Regions from separate parts of the Pseudomonas sp. NPDC087598 genome, predicted to be linked through region 2. Evidence: predicted binding sites of a transcription regulator. Region 2 holds the regulator's gene; the other holds the start of a gene.
The links. The regulator sigma-54, encoded in region 2, starts transcription at its own class of promoters, with help from an activator protein. The targets are predictions, from matches to a motif close to ANTGGCATNNANNTTGCTNT.

Region 1: flgB (flagellar basal body rod protein FlgB) is a predicted target of sigma-54. The motif match lies at 3,035-3,054, and genes of this name have one in related genera.

Annotation. Positions count from the first base shown of each region.
Region 1 is NZ_JBIUWQ010000080.1:1,385-7,021, reverse strand. Features, by position in the region: gene flgA (flagellar basal body P-ring formation chaperone FlgA) at 75-836, opposite strand; gene ACIOWE_RS27625 (chemotaxis protein CheV) at 919-1,851, shown strand; gene cheR (protein-glutamate O-methyltransferase CheR) at 1,898-2,725, shown strand; gene flgB (flagellar basal body rod protein FlgB) at 3,095-3,502, shown strand; gene flgC (flagellar basal body rod protein FlgC) at 3,506-3,949, shown strand; gene flgD (flagellar hook assembly protein FlgD) at 3,965-4,690, shown strand; gene flgE (flagellar hook protein FlgE) at 4,721-5,637, shown strand, end outside.
Region 2 is NZ_JBIUWQ010000011.1:103,106-108,742, reverse strand. Features, by position in the region: gene ACIOWE_RS09000 (ZIP family metal transporter) at 1-516, shown strand, start outside; gene ACIOWE_RS08995 (HPr family phosphocarrier protein) at 559-834, opposite strand; gene rapZ (RNase adapter RapZ) at 850-1,707, opposite strand; gene ptsN (PTS IIA-like nitrogen regulatory protein PtsN) at 1,710-2,174, opposite strand; gene hpf (ribosome hibernation-promoting factor, HPF/YfiA family) at 2,186-2,494, opposite strand; gene ACIOWE_RS08975 (RNA polymerase factor sigma-54) at 2,568-4,061, opposite strand; gene lptB (LPS export ABC transporter ATP-binding protein) at 4,248-4,973, opposite strand; gene lptA (lipopolysaccharide transport periplasmic protein LptA) at 4,973-5,518, opposite strand; gene lptC (LPS export ABC transporter periplasmic protein LptC) at 5,505-5,637, opposite strand, start outside.

The DNA of each region.
Region 1 (5,637 bases), on a different contig from region 2:
TGCGCCGGCGCGTGTCCTGCTGCGGCACAGTTTAGGGAAGCGACGGGGTCCGCGCCAGTTTTCTCATGAGTGTTTTACATGGCCACTTCCACCTGGCCCGGCGCGGTGACTTGCGCCTTGATGACGCGTTGGGAGTTGAGGTTTTTCACCCGGATCTGTTCTTTCAAACCGCCATTGGCCAGCGCTTCGCCGGGCATGCGCACGGCAAGTGTGCCGCTGCGGGCGGTGATGACCACTTGATCGCCCTTGCGCACGACTTCGGCCTGCTCAAGGTGGACCAGAGTAATGACCTGATCCGCGACCGTTGGTCGGGTTAATTTTTGCCCGATCGCTTCGTCTACCGACGTCAGGAAACCTTGATTGATCACGCTGATGTCGCGTTCACGCAAGGTCACATCCTGCGGCTCGATAATCCCGGCGCGTTTGAGTGGTCGGGTGGTGGTCACAATCTCGCGAAACAGGCGGACTTGAGCGGGCACGAACACGGTCCACGGCGAGTTGCCTTCACAGCGAACCTTGACGGTTACCCGGCCCAGCGGACGTGCCGGACTCTCCAGCGAGGCTGTCAATTCCTTGTCGCACATAGGCATGCGCATACGGGGATCGAGCTGGTTGACTTCGATTTCGTAGCGGCCTTCCGTTTGACTGGTAGCCAGATAGTCTTCTACGGTGAACTCAAGAAAGCCCTGAGTGACGCCGATAAGCATGTCAGGCAAGGTAACCGCATCAGCAATGGCAGGGCTGCCAGCGAAAAAGAAGCAAACGGCGGACACCGCGCAAAGCCCTCTGCGAAGGGGAGATGTCAGGCGTCGGAAAAATGTCGTTTGAGCGTTCATACGAGTTAAAAAGCAAGCGCCGTGCCGTTTAGCAAGGAATGTGCGTCGCAACAACCCGTGGCGTTGGTGTAGGAGTCTGGGCATGGCTGGTGTAATGGATTCGGTGAACCAGCGCACGCAACTGGTGGGGCAGAATCGCCTGGAGCTGTTGTTGTTCCGTCTCGACGGTCAGCAGCTCTACGGAATCAACGTGTTCAAGGTGCGGGAAGTGCTGCAATGCCCGTCGCTGACGTTGATGCCCAAGTCCAGTCCTGTCGTGTGCGGGGTGGCGAATATCCGGGGGGCGACCATTCCGATCCTTGATCTGGCAATGGCTACCGGCTCGGGTGCGTTGAAAGACAAGAAAAACCCGTTCGTGATCATCACGGAGTACAACACCAAGACCCAGGGTTTCCTGGTCCGCTCGGTGGAGCGCATCGTCAACATGAACTGGGAAGAGATTCATCCACCACCCAAGGGTACCGGTCGCGATCATTACCTGACCGCTGTGACTCGGGTGGACAATCAGTTAGTCGAAATCATCGACGTCGAGAAAGTGCTGGCGGAAGTCGCACCGACGCCGGAAGCGATTTCGGTCGGCGTGGTCGATGTCGAGACCCAGACCAAGGCGTTGTCGCTGCGGGTGCTGACGGTCGATGACTCGTCGGTGGCGCGCAAGCAGGTCACGCGTTGCCTGCAGACGATCGGCGTTGAAGTGGTGGCGCTGAACGACGGCAAGCAGGCGCTGGATTACCTGCGCAAGCTGGTCGACGAGGGCAAGAAGCCGGAAGAAGAGTTCCTGATGATGATCTCCGACATCGAGATGCCGGAGATGGACGGGTACACCCTGACGGCGGAGATCCGCGGCGACGCGCGCATGCAAAAGCTTCATATCATCCTGCATACTTCGTTGTCCGGGGTATTCAATCAGGCGATGGTCAAGAAAGTCGGTGCCGATGACTTTTTGGCCAAATTCCGCCCTGATGACCTGGCATCCCGGGTAGTCGACCGGATCAAAGCAGCAGATATCAGCTAGGGGCCTTTTGCCCCTGGCGGTCAACACGATTTAAGAGGCGGCATCATTGTCTACGGGTAATTTGGATTTCGAACAGTTCCGGGTCTTCCTGGAAAAAGCCTGTGGCATTTTGCTCGGTGAAAACAAGCAGTACCTGGTCTCGAGCCGTCTCAACAAACTGATGGAGCAGCAAGGCATCAAATCCCTGGGTGAGCTGGTACAGCGCATCCAGACCCAGCCGCGCAGCGGTTTGCGCGAGCAGGTGGTCGATGCCATGACGACCAACGAAACCCTGTGGTTTCGTGACACCTATCCGTTTGAAGTCTTGAAGAACAAGGTACTGCCCGAGGCGATCAAGGCCAGTCCCAACCAGCGTCTGCGGATCTGGTCGGCGGCGTGCTCGTCGGGTCAGGAACCGTATTCGCTGTCGATGTCGATCGACGAGTTCGAACGCGTCAACCTCGGTCAGTTGAAGATGGGCGTGCAGATCGTTGCCACTGATTTGTCCGGCCTTATGCTGAACAACTGCAAGACTGGCGAGTACGACAGCCTGGCGATCGGTCGCGGTTTGTCCGCCGAGCGTCTGCAGCGATACTTCGACCCGAAAGGGCCGGGGCGCTGGGTAATCAAGGCGCCGATCAAGAACCGTGTGGAGTTCCGCTCGTTCAACTTGCTCGACAGCTATGCAGCGCTGGGCAAGTTCGACATCGTGTTCTGCCGCAACGTGCTGATCTACTTCTCCGCCGAGGTGAAGAAGGACATCCTGTTGCGCATTCATAGTACGTTGAAGCCGGGCGGTTATCTGTTCCTTGGCGCTTCCGAAGCGTTGAACGGTTTGCCGGATCATTATCAGATGGTCCAGTGCAGCCCGGGGATCATTTACCAGGCGAAATGATTGCATCGGCAACACAAAAAACGGCAGGCCCGCAAAGGCCTGCCGTTTTTTTATGCCAGGTGTTAGGCCCGAATCCACCACAAACCCTGTGGGAGCGAGCCTGCTCGCGAAAGCGGTTTCTCATTCAGCATGATTGGTGACTGACACGCCGCCTTCGCGAGCAGGCTCGCTCCCACAGAGTTCAGTGTTAGCTGATAGAGAGATGGCAAGCGGCAGAAAAGCGGCATCCGGCGGAAACCGGTTGCCGCTTTTCTGGCATTGCCGCTTTGCCGACACCGCGCAAAGCCCCGGTTTTCGGGCGTTTCTCGCATTGGCACGGCGCTTGCTAAAGCTCAGTTACGAAAAACCGGTCACCCGAAGGTTCCCGACATGAGCATCAGCTTCGATAAAGCGCTCGGCATTCACGAAAAGGCTCTTGGCTTCCGCGCCCAGCGTGCCGAAGTCCTGGCGAACAACATCGCCAACGCCGATACCCCGAACTACAAGGCTCGGGATCTGGACTTCTCCAAAGTGCTTGAAGCACAGACCCAGAAGAACGCCAACGGCACCATCGCTCTGAACATGACCAACAGCCGTCACATCGAGGCAGAAGGTCTGGGCAATGGCGACGAATCGCTGCTGTATCGCACGCCGATGCAACCGTCGATCGACCAGAACACCGTGGACGCTCAGCTTGAGCAATCGAATTACGCGGAAAACGCCGTCGGTTTCCAGGCCAGCTTCACCCTGCTCAACAGCAAATTCAAAGGGCTGGTTTCAGCCCTGCGCGGAGAGTAATTCATGTCCCTGTCCAGCGTTTTCAACATTGCCGGCAGCGGCATGAGCGCACAAACCACGCGTCTGAACACCGTGGCGTCGAACATCGCCAACGCTGAAACCGTCTCGTCGAGCATCGACCAGACCTACCGCGCCCGTCACCCGGTGTTCGCCACCATGTTCCAGGGCGGTCAGAACAGCGGCAGCAACTCGCTGTTCCAGAGCCAGGATGCCGCCGGTCAAGGCGTGCAGGTGCTTGGTGTGGTCGAAGACCAGAGCAACCTCGAAGCGCGTTACGAGCCGAACCATCCGGCGGCCGACGCCAAAGGTTACGTCTACTACCCGAACGTCAACGTGGTGGAAGAGATGGCTGACATGATTTCCGCGAGCCGTTCGTTCCAGACCAACGCCGAAATGATGAACACCGCGAAAACCATGATGCAGAAGGTACTGACCCTCGGTCAGTGATAAGGGGCGATTGCCATGAGTGTTTCCGATGTCAGCAACACCATAAGCACCAAGGATCTGTTGGCCAACTCGTCTAAAAAGACCAGTTCGACAGCCGATGGCATTGCTTCGGCCACTAACAGCTCTACCGGTGGCCAGGCGCTGGGCAAGGACGCGTTCCTGCAACTGCTGGTTACCCAGCTGAAAAACCAGAACCCGCTTGATCCGCAGGACAACAGTGCATTCGTTGCCCAGTTGGCACAGTTCAGTAGCCTGGAAGGCATTACCACGCTGAACTCCACCGTGAGTGGCCTTGCTGGCAACTACAACTCCTCGCAAGCGCTGCAAGCTTCGTCGCTGGTCGGTCGCAACGTGATCGTGCAGACCAATACTGCACAGCTCGATGACCCGACCAAAGGCCTGACCGGTTCGGTCACCGTGCCTTCGTCCATCGCTGGTGGCACCGTGACCATCACCGACAAGGACGGCAAGACTGTTCGCACTATCGACTTGGGTAGCCGCGCTGCGGGCGCCGCCAGCTTCACTTGGGATGGCAAAGACACTGCCGGCACCGTCGTGCCTGTTGGCACATACACCTTCAAAGCCAACGCACCGATCAACGGCACCGCGACGGACCTGGCGACTTACCTGCCAGCCACCGTCAACAGCGTGACGATCAGCCAGACCGGCGGCGAGCTGATGCTCAATCTGTCCGGCAAGGGCTCCGTTGCCCTGTCCAAAGTACAAACCATTGGTATATAGAGCCGACTAACCGGCACAAAGGAGTGGAATATGTCTTTCAATATCGGCCTTAGCGGTCTCTATGCAGCCAACAAACAACTGGACGTGACCGGCAACAACATCGCCAACGTCGCAACCGCCGGTTTCAAATCGTCCCGCGCAGAATTCGAAGACGTGTACTCGGCAACTCGTCTGGGTACCGGCAGCAAAGTGATCGGCAACGGCGTGCGCCTGGCCAACGTTTCCCAACAGTTCACCCAGGGTGACATCAGCAATACCGGCAACGTGTTGGACATGGGTATCAACGGTTCGGGCTTTTTCACCATGAGCAACAACGGCTCGATCTCTTACACCCGTGCCGGTACGTTCAAGGTTGACGATAAGGGCTTCATCACCAACACCGATTACACCTCGCGCCTGCAAGGCTACGGTGTGGATGCCAACGGCAAGATCATCAATGGTGTATTGACCGACCTGAAGCTCGACACCTCGAACCTGGCGCCGAAATCGACTTCGACGGTAACGTCGAGCATCAACCTGAACTCGTCGGAAAAAGTGATCGTTGATACTGGCACCAACGCGGTCAAGTTCGATCCGACCAAACTCGAGACTTACACCAAGTCGTTCAGCACGCCGATCTATGACACGCAGGGTAACTCCCACGTCATGGATCAGTACATGGTGAAGACCGGCGAAAACACCTGGAAGGTCTACACCCTGGTTGACGGTCGTAACCCGGATGCTACCGGTAGCAATCCGAACGATCCGCTTACGCCTCCGGTTGCTTCGACGCTGACGTTCGACAGCTCTGGCAATTTGACTCAGGTCAGCACACCGAACCCGGCGGATGCTACCAAGCCTTTCATCAGCAGCGACTTGAAGCTGACGACCTGGAAACCGGGCACCGTGACCAACGGCGTCTTTACGCCTAACGGCGCAGCGGCCAACACTGCTGGTGTGACCATTTC
Region 2 (5,637 bases):
GGGCTGTTTCTGGTCGACCGGCAATTGTCCGGTGCGTCGCCGGAGATGCTCGTGGGCACGCTCGAACGCCCGGTGATTCCACCGCGTATCTGGCTGTTCGTGTTCGCCATCGTTGCCCATAACATTCCGGAAGGCATGGCGGTTGGTGTCTCCGCTGGCGGTGGCATGCCGGATGCCGACAGTCTGGCCATGGGCATTGCCTTGCAGGATGTGCCGGAAGGTCTGGTGATTGCGCTGGTGCTGGCCGGGGCGGGGATGTCGCGGGTCAAGGCGTTCCTGATCGGCGCGGCGTCGGGTCTGGTTGAGCCGGTGTTTGCCCTGTTGTGTGCGTGGCTGGTGAGCCTGGCGCAGGTGTTGTTGCCGTTAGGTTTGGCGCTGGCGGCGGGGGCTATGCTGCTGGTGGTGACCCACGAAGTGATCCCCGAGTCGCGACGCAATGGTCATGACAAACTGGCCAGTCTTGGGTTGTTGATCGGGTTTTGTTTGATGATGGTGATGGATACAGCGTTGGGTTGAGTTGAATTGTGGCGAGGGAGCAAGCTCCCTCGCCACAGGCGATCAGCCGCCTTCGCCGAAGTAGTCGTTGATCAGATTCACCAATGCCTGCAAGGCTTCGTCAGCCTGCTCACCTTCGGTACTCAGGTGAATGATCGTGCCCTTGCCGGCAGCGAGCATCATCATGGCCATGATGCTTTTTCCGTCGACCATGGCCTCTGGAGTCCGCCCGACACGAATCTTGCAATCTTTGAACTCACCGGCGACGCCAACGAACTTCGCGGAAGCTCGGGCATGCAAACCCAGTTTATTGATGATTTCGATTTCCAGAGCAGGCATCGCGGTGTGAATCCTTTAAGTGAGGTCGCGGTGGCGAACCTGGACGTTCTTCAGGGTTTTCTGCAGGGCCTGACCCAGGCGTTCGGTCAGGTAGACGGAGCGGTGATGCCCGCCGGTACAGCCAATGGCAATGGTGACATAGGCGCGGTTGCTCGCGGCGAAGCGCGGCAGCCACTTGTGCAAGTAGGTGAAGATGTCCTGGAACATTTCCTCCACTTCTGGCTGCGCCGCCAGATATTCCGCCACGGGTTCATCGAGACCCGATTGCGCGCGCAATTCAGGTTTCCAGTACGGGTTGGGCAGGCAGCGCACATCGAACACCAGATCTGCATCCACCGGCATGCCGCGCTTGAAGCCGAATGATTCGACCAGGAACGCGGTGCCCGGCTCCGGCTGATTCAGCAAACGCAACTTGATGGTGTCGCGCAGCTGGTACAGATTCAGATTGGTGGTGTTGATCTTCAGGTCGGCGAGGTCGGCGATAGGGCCGAGCAGAGCGGTTTCATCCTGAATCGCTTCGGCCAGCGAGCGGTTGGCGTTACTCAGCGGATGGCGACGGCGGGTTTCGGAAAAACGCTTGAGCAGGGTTTCCTCGTCGGCATCCAGATACAAGACATCGCACTGAATGTGCTTGCTGCGGACATCTTCAAGCAGTTCCGGGAAACGCGTCAGATGGCTCGGCAGGTTACGCGCATCGATTGACACGGCCACCAGCGGTTGCGCCAGTTCAGTGTGAATCAGCGCGCGTTCGGCCAGTTCCGGCAGCAGGCCGGCCGGCAGATTGTCGATGCAGTAATAACCGTTGTCCTCAAGGACATCCAGGGCGGTGCTTTTACCCGAGCCGGAACGGCCGCTGACAATGATCAAGCGCATGATTAGTGCCCGTTCTGCTCGTCCAGAACGACCTGGTACAAGGCTTCGTTGCTCGCGGCGCTGCGCAATTTATCGCGCACGTCCTTGCGGTCGAGCATGCTGGCGATCTGGCGTAGTAACTCCAGATGTGCATCGGTAGCCGCTTCCGGGACCAGCAAAACGAACAGCAGGTCAACCGGGGCGCCATCGATGGCGTCGAAATCGATAGGGGCTTCAAGGTGCATCAAGGCGCTGATTGGCGACTGGCAACCCTTGAGGCGGCAGTGGGGAATGGCGATGCCGTTACCAAAACCGGTAGAGCCGAGTTTTTCACGGGCGATCAGGGCCTCGAAGACATCTTGCATCTCCAGATCCGGCACTTCGCGGGCGATCAGGTTGGCAATTTGTTCGAGGGCTTTCTTTTTACTGCCGCCCGGCACGTTCACCAGGGAACGGCCGGGGGTCAGGATACTTTCAAGTCGGATCATGGAGTAGGGGGTTATCGACCGGTAGCGCCCTGGAGGAGGCTCTGGGTCTTTTCCTTATGCTTTTTGAGTTGGCGATCCAGCTTGTCGGTCAGTGAGTCGATCGCGGCATACATGTCGTCATGCTCGGCATTGGCGACCACTTCTCCGCCGGGTATATGCAAGGTGGCTTCGATTTTCTGCTTCAGCTTTTCGACGCACATCGTGACTTGCACGTTGGTGATCTTGTCGAAATGGCGCTCCAATCGTTCGAGTTTCTCGTTGATGTAGATGCGCAGCGGTTCGGTCACTTCCAGTTGGTGTCCACTGATGTTGACTTGCATACAGCTTCTCCTTCGTTGCCAGTGCATAAAGCGGCAGGCTGGATAGCCTGCCACTGGAACGCTGTAACGTGGCTTACATCAACCGCTTGCGTTCGCTCGAAGGCGCGATCCCGAGGGATTCGCGGTACGTTGCGAAGGTTGGGCGTCCCCACTTAATGCCTTGTTGCACCAGTAAAACAGCGAAATTGCTGTCACTCAACGGCTTTTTCTGATTTTCCGCGGCAACCAGTTTTTTGATGATCGCGCGGATCGCCGTGGACGAGCATTCGCCGCCTTCGGAGGTGCTTACGTGGCTGGAGAAAAAGTATTTCAGTTCATAAATACCGCGCGGGGTATGCATGAATTTCTGCGTGGTCACCCGGGAAATCGTCGATTCGTGCATGCCGACCGCTTCGGCGATGTCATGCAGGACCAGCGGCTTCATGGCTTCGTCGCCGTATTCCAGGAAGCCGCGCTGATGCTCGACGATCTGCGTGGCCACTTTCATCAGGGTTTCGTTGCGGCTTTGCAGGCTTTTGATGAACCAGCGAGCTTCCTGCAACTGATTGCGCATGAAGGTGTTGTCGGCGCTGGTATCGGCGCGACGCACGAAACCGGCGTACTGGGCGTTGACCCGCAGGCGTGGCACGGACTCCTGATTGAGCTCGACCAGCCAGCGCTCGTTGTCCTTGCGCACGATGACGTCCGGTACGACGTACTCGGCTTCTGTGGACTCGATCTGCGAGCCCGGACGCGGGTTGAGGCTCTGCACCAGTTCGATGACCTGACGCAGTTCGTCTTCCTTGAGTTTCATGCGGCGCATCAACTGGCTGTAATCGCGGCTGCCGAGCAAGTCGATGTAGTCGGTGACCAGACGCTTCGCTTCGGCCAGCCAAGGGGTCTTGGCCGACAACTGGCGCAATTGCAGCAGCAGACACTCGCCGAGGTTGCGGGCGCCAATACCAGCGGGTTCGAATTGCTGGATGCGGTGCAGGACGGCTTCGATCTCGTCCAGCTCGATGTCCAGCTCCGGATCGAACGCCTCAAGGATTTCTTCGAGTGTTTCGTCCAGATAACCCTGATTGTTGATGCAATCGATCAGGGTGACGGCGATCAGTCGATCGGTGTCGGACATCGGTGCCAGGTTCAATTGCCACAGCAAGTGGCTTTGCAGGCTTTCGCCAGCGGAAGTGCGTGTGGTGAAGTCCCACTCGTCGTCATCGCTGCTGGGCAGGCTGCTGGCACTGGTCTGGTAAACGTCTTCCCAGGCCGTATCGACCGGAAGCTCGTTGGGGATACGCTCACTCCAGTCACCGTCCTCGAGGTTGTCCACCGTCGGTGCGGTTTCCTGATAGGAGGGTTCCTGAATCTCGGTGTTGGGCTTCTGTTCGGCGCTGTCGGCCAAGGGATCGGAGTTGTCGAAGTCGTCGCCTTCTTCCTGGCGTTCGAGCATCGGATTGGATTCCAGGGCCTCCTGGATTTCCTGTTGCAGATCCAGGGTCGACAATTGGAGCAGGCGGATGGCCTGTTGCAGCTGCGGTGTCATCGTCAGCTGCTGGCCCATTCTCAAGACTAGCGATGGTTTCATGGCAGGGGCTTAACACCTTATTCGCCGGCGCTATGCGCCATCCACTACAGGGCGCCGGGGCGCCAAACTTAAGCAAATTATATGCCTGAAACTGAAGTGTTTGCCTAGAGCGCTGTAACAATTAAAGCGTATTAAATCCTGCTTGAATCGATACAGCGCCCGGGCGGCTCACCGGGCACTTTGCGCTTACAGGCGGAATTCGTGGCCCAGATACACTTCTTTGACCAGATCGTTGGCCAGGATGGTCGCGGAGTCACCTTCGGCGATCAGTTGACCGTCGTTGACGATGTAGGCGGTTTCGCAGATATCCAGGGTCTCACGCACGTTGTGGTCGGTGATCAACACACCGATGCCCTTGGCCTTGAGGTGGTGGATGATCTGCTTGATGTCGCCGACCGAAATCGGGTCGACACCGGCGAACGGTTCATCGAGCAGGATGAATTTTGGTGCGGTCGCCAGCGCGCGGGCAATTTCCACCCGGCGGCGTTCACCACCCGACAGGCTCATGCCGAGGTTGTCGCGGATGTGGCTGATGTGGAATTCCTGCAGCAGGCTTTCCAGCTCCTTGCGACGGCCGGCCTTGTCGAGCTCCTGACGGGTCTCGAGGATGGCCATGATGTTGTCGGCCACCGACAGTTTGCGGAAGATCGACGCTTCTTGCGGCAGATAGCCGATACCGGCCTTGGCGCGGCCATGCATTGGCTGGTGGCTGACGTCCAGATCGTCGATCAGCACACGACCCTGATCGGCCTGAACCAGGCCGACAATCATGTAGAAGCAGGTGGTCTTGCCAGCGCCGTTCGGGCCGAGCAGGCCGACGATCTGGCCGCTGTCGATCGACAGGCTGACGTCACGCACGACCTGGCGGCTTTTATAGGCCTTGGCCAGGTGCTGAGCTTTCAGAGTTGCCATTACTGGGTTTTCTCGTCGGTTTTCTTCTTCGGCTGGATCACCATGTCGATGCGCGGGCGCGACTCGGTGACTTTGCTGCCGGTAGCGCGACCGGCGCTGGCCAGTTTCTTCACGGTGTCGTAGACGATTTTCTCGCCCTGGGTCGTGTTGTTGTCCTTGTCGACAACCTTGGCCTTGTCGATCAGCACGACGCGATTTTGCGCGGCGTGGTACTGGATCGTCACGCCCCAGCCTTGAACGGGTTTGGTATCGCCAGCAGTTTGCAACTGCTCGAAGTAGGCGAGGTTGCCCACCGAGGTCACCACGTCGATGTCACCGGCCGGCGTGCGAGTAATGGTCACAGTGTTGCCGGTAACCTTCATTGAGCCCTGAGTGATGATGACGTCGCCTTTATAAGTGGCAATGCCATTCTTGTCGTCCAGTTGGGCGTCGTCGGCCTGGATGCGGATAGGCTGTTGCTGATCGTTCGGCAGAGCCCAGGCGCTCACGCTTCCCAGTGCTGCGCCCAGACTGAGCAAAATAGGGAGGGTTTTAACGAGCCTCATACTGTCCTCTTACGTTCGATAGCAGGTGTATCCTGCTTTCCTTCAGATACGCTTTCATTCCCACGCCAGTCGATACACCGCCAGCGCCGTCGATTCTAACGGGTTGCTCGGTCTGCGCA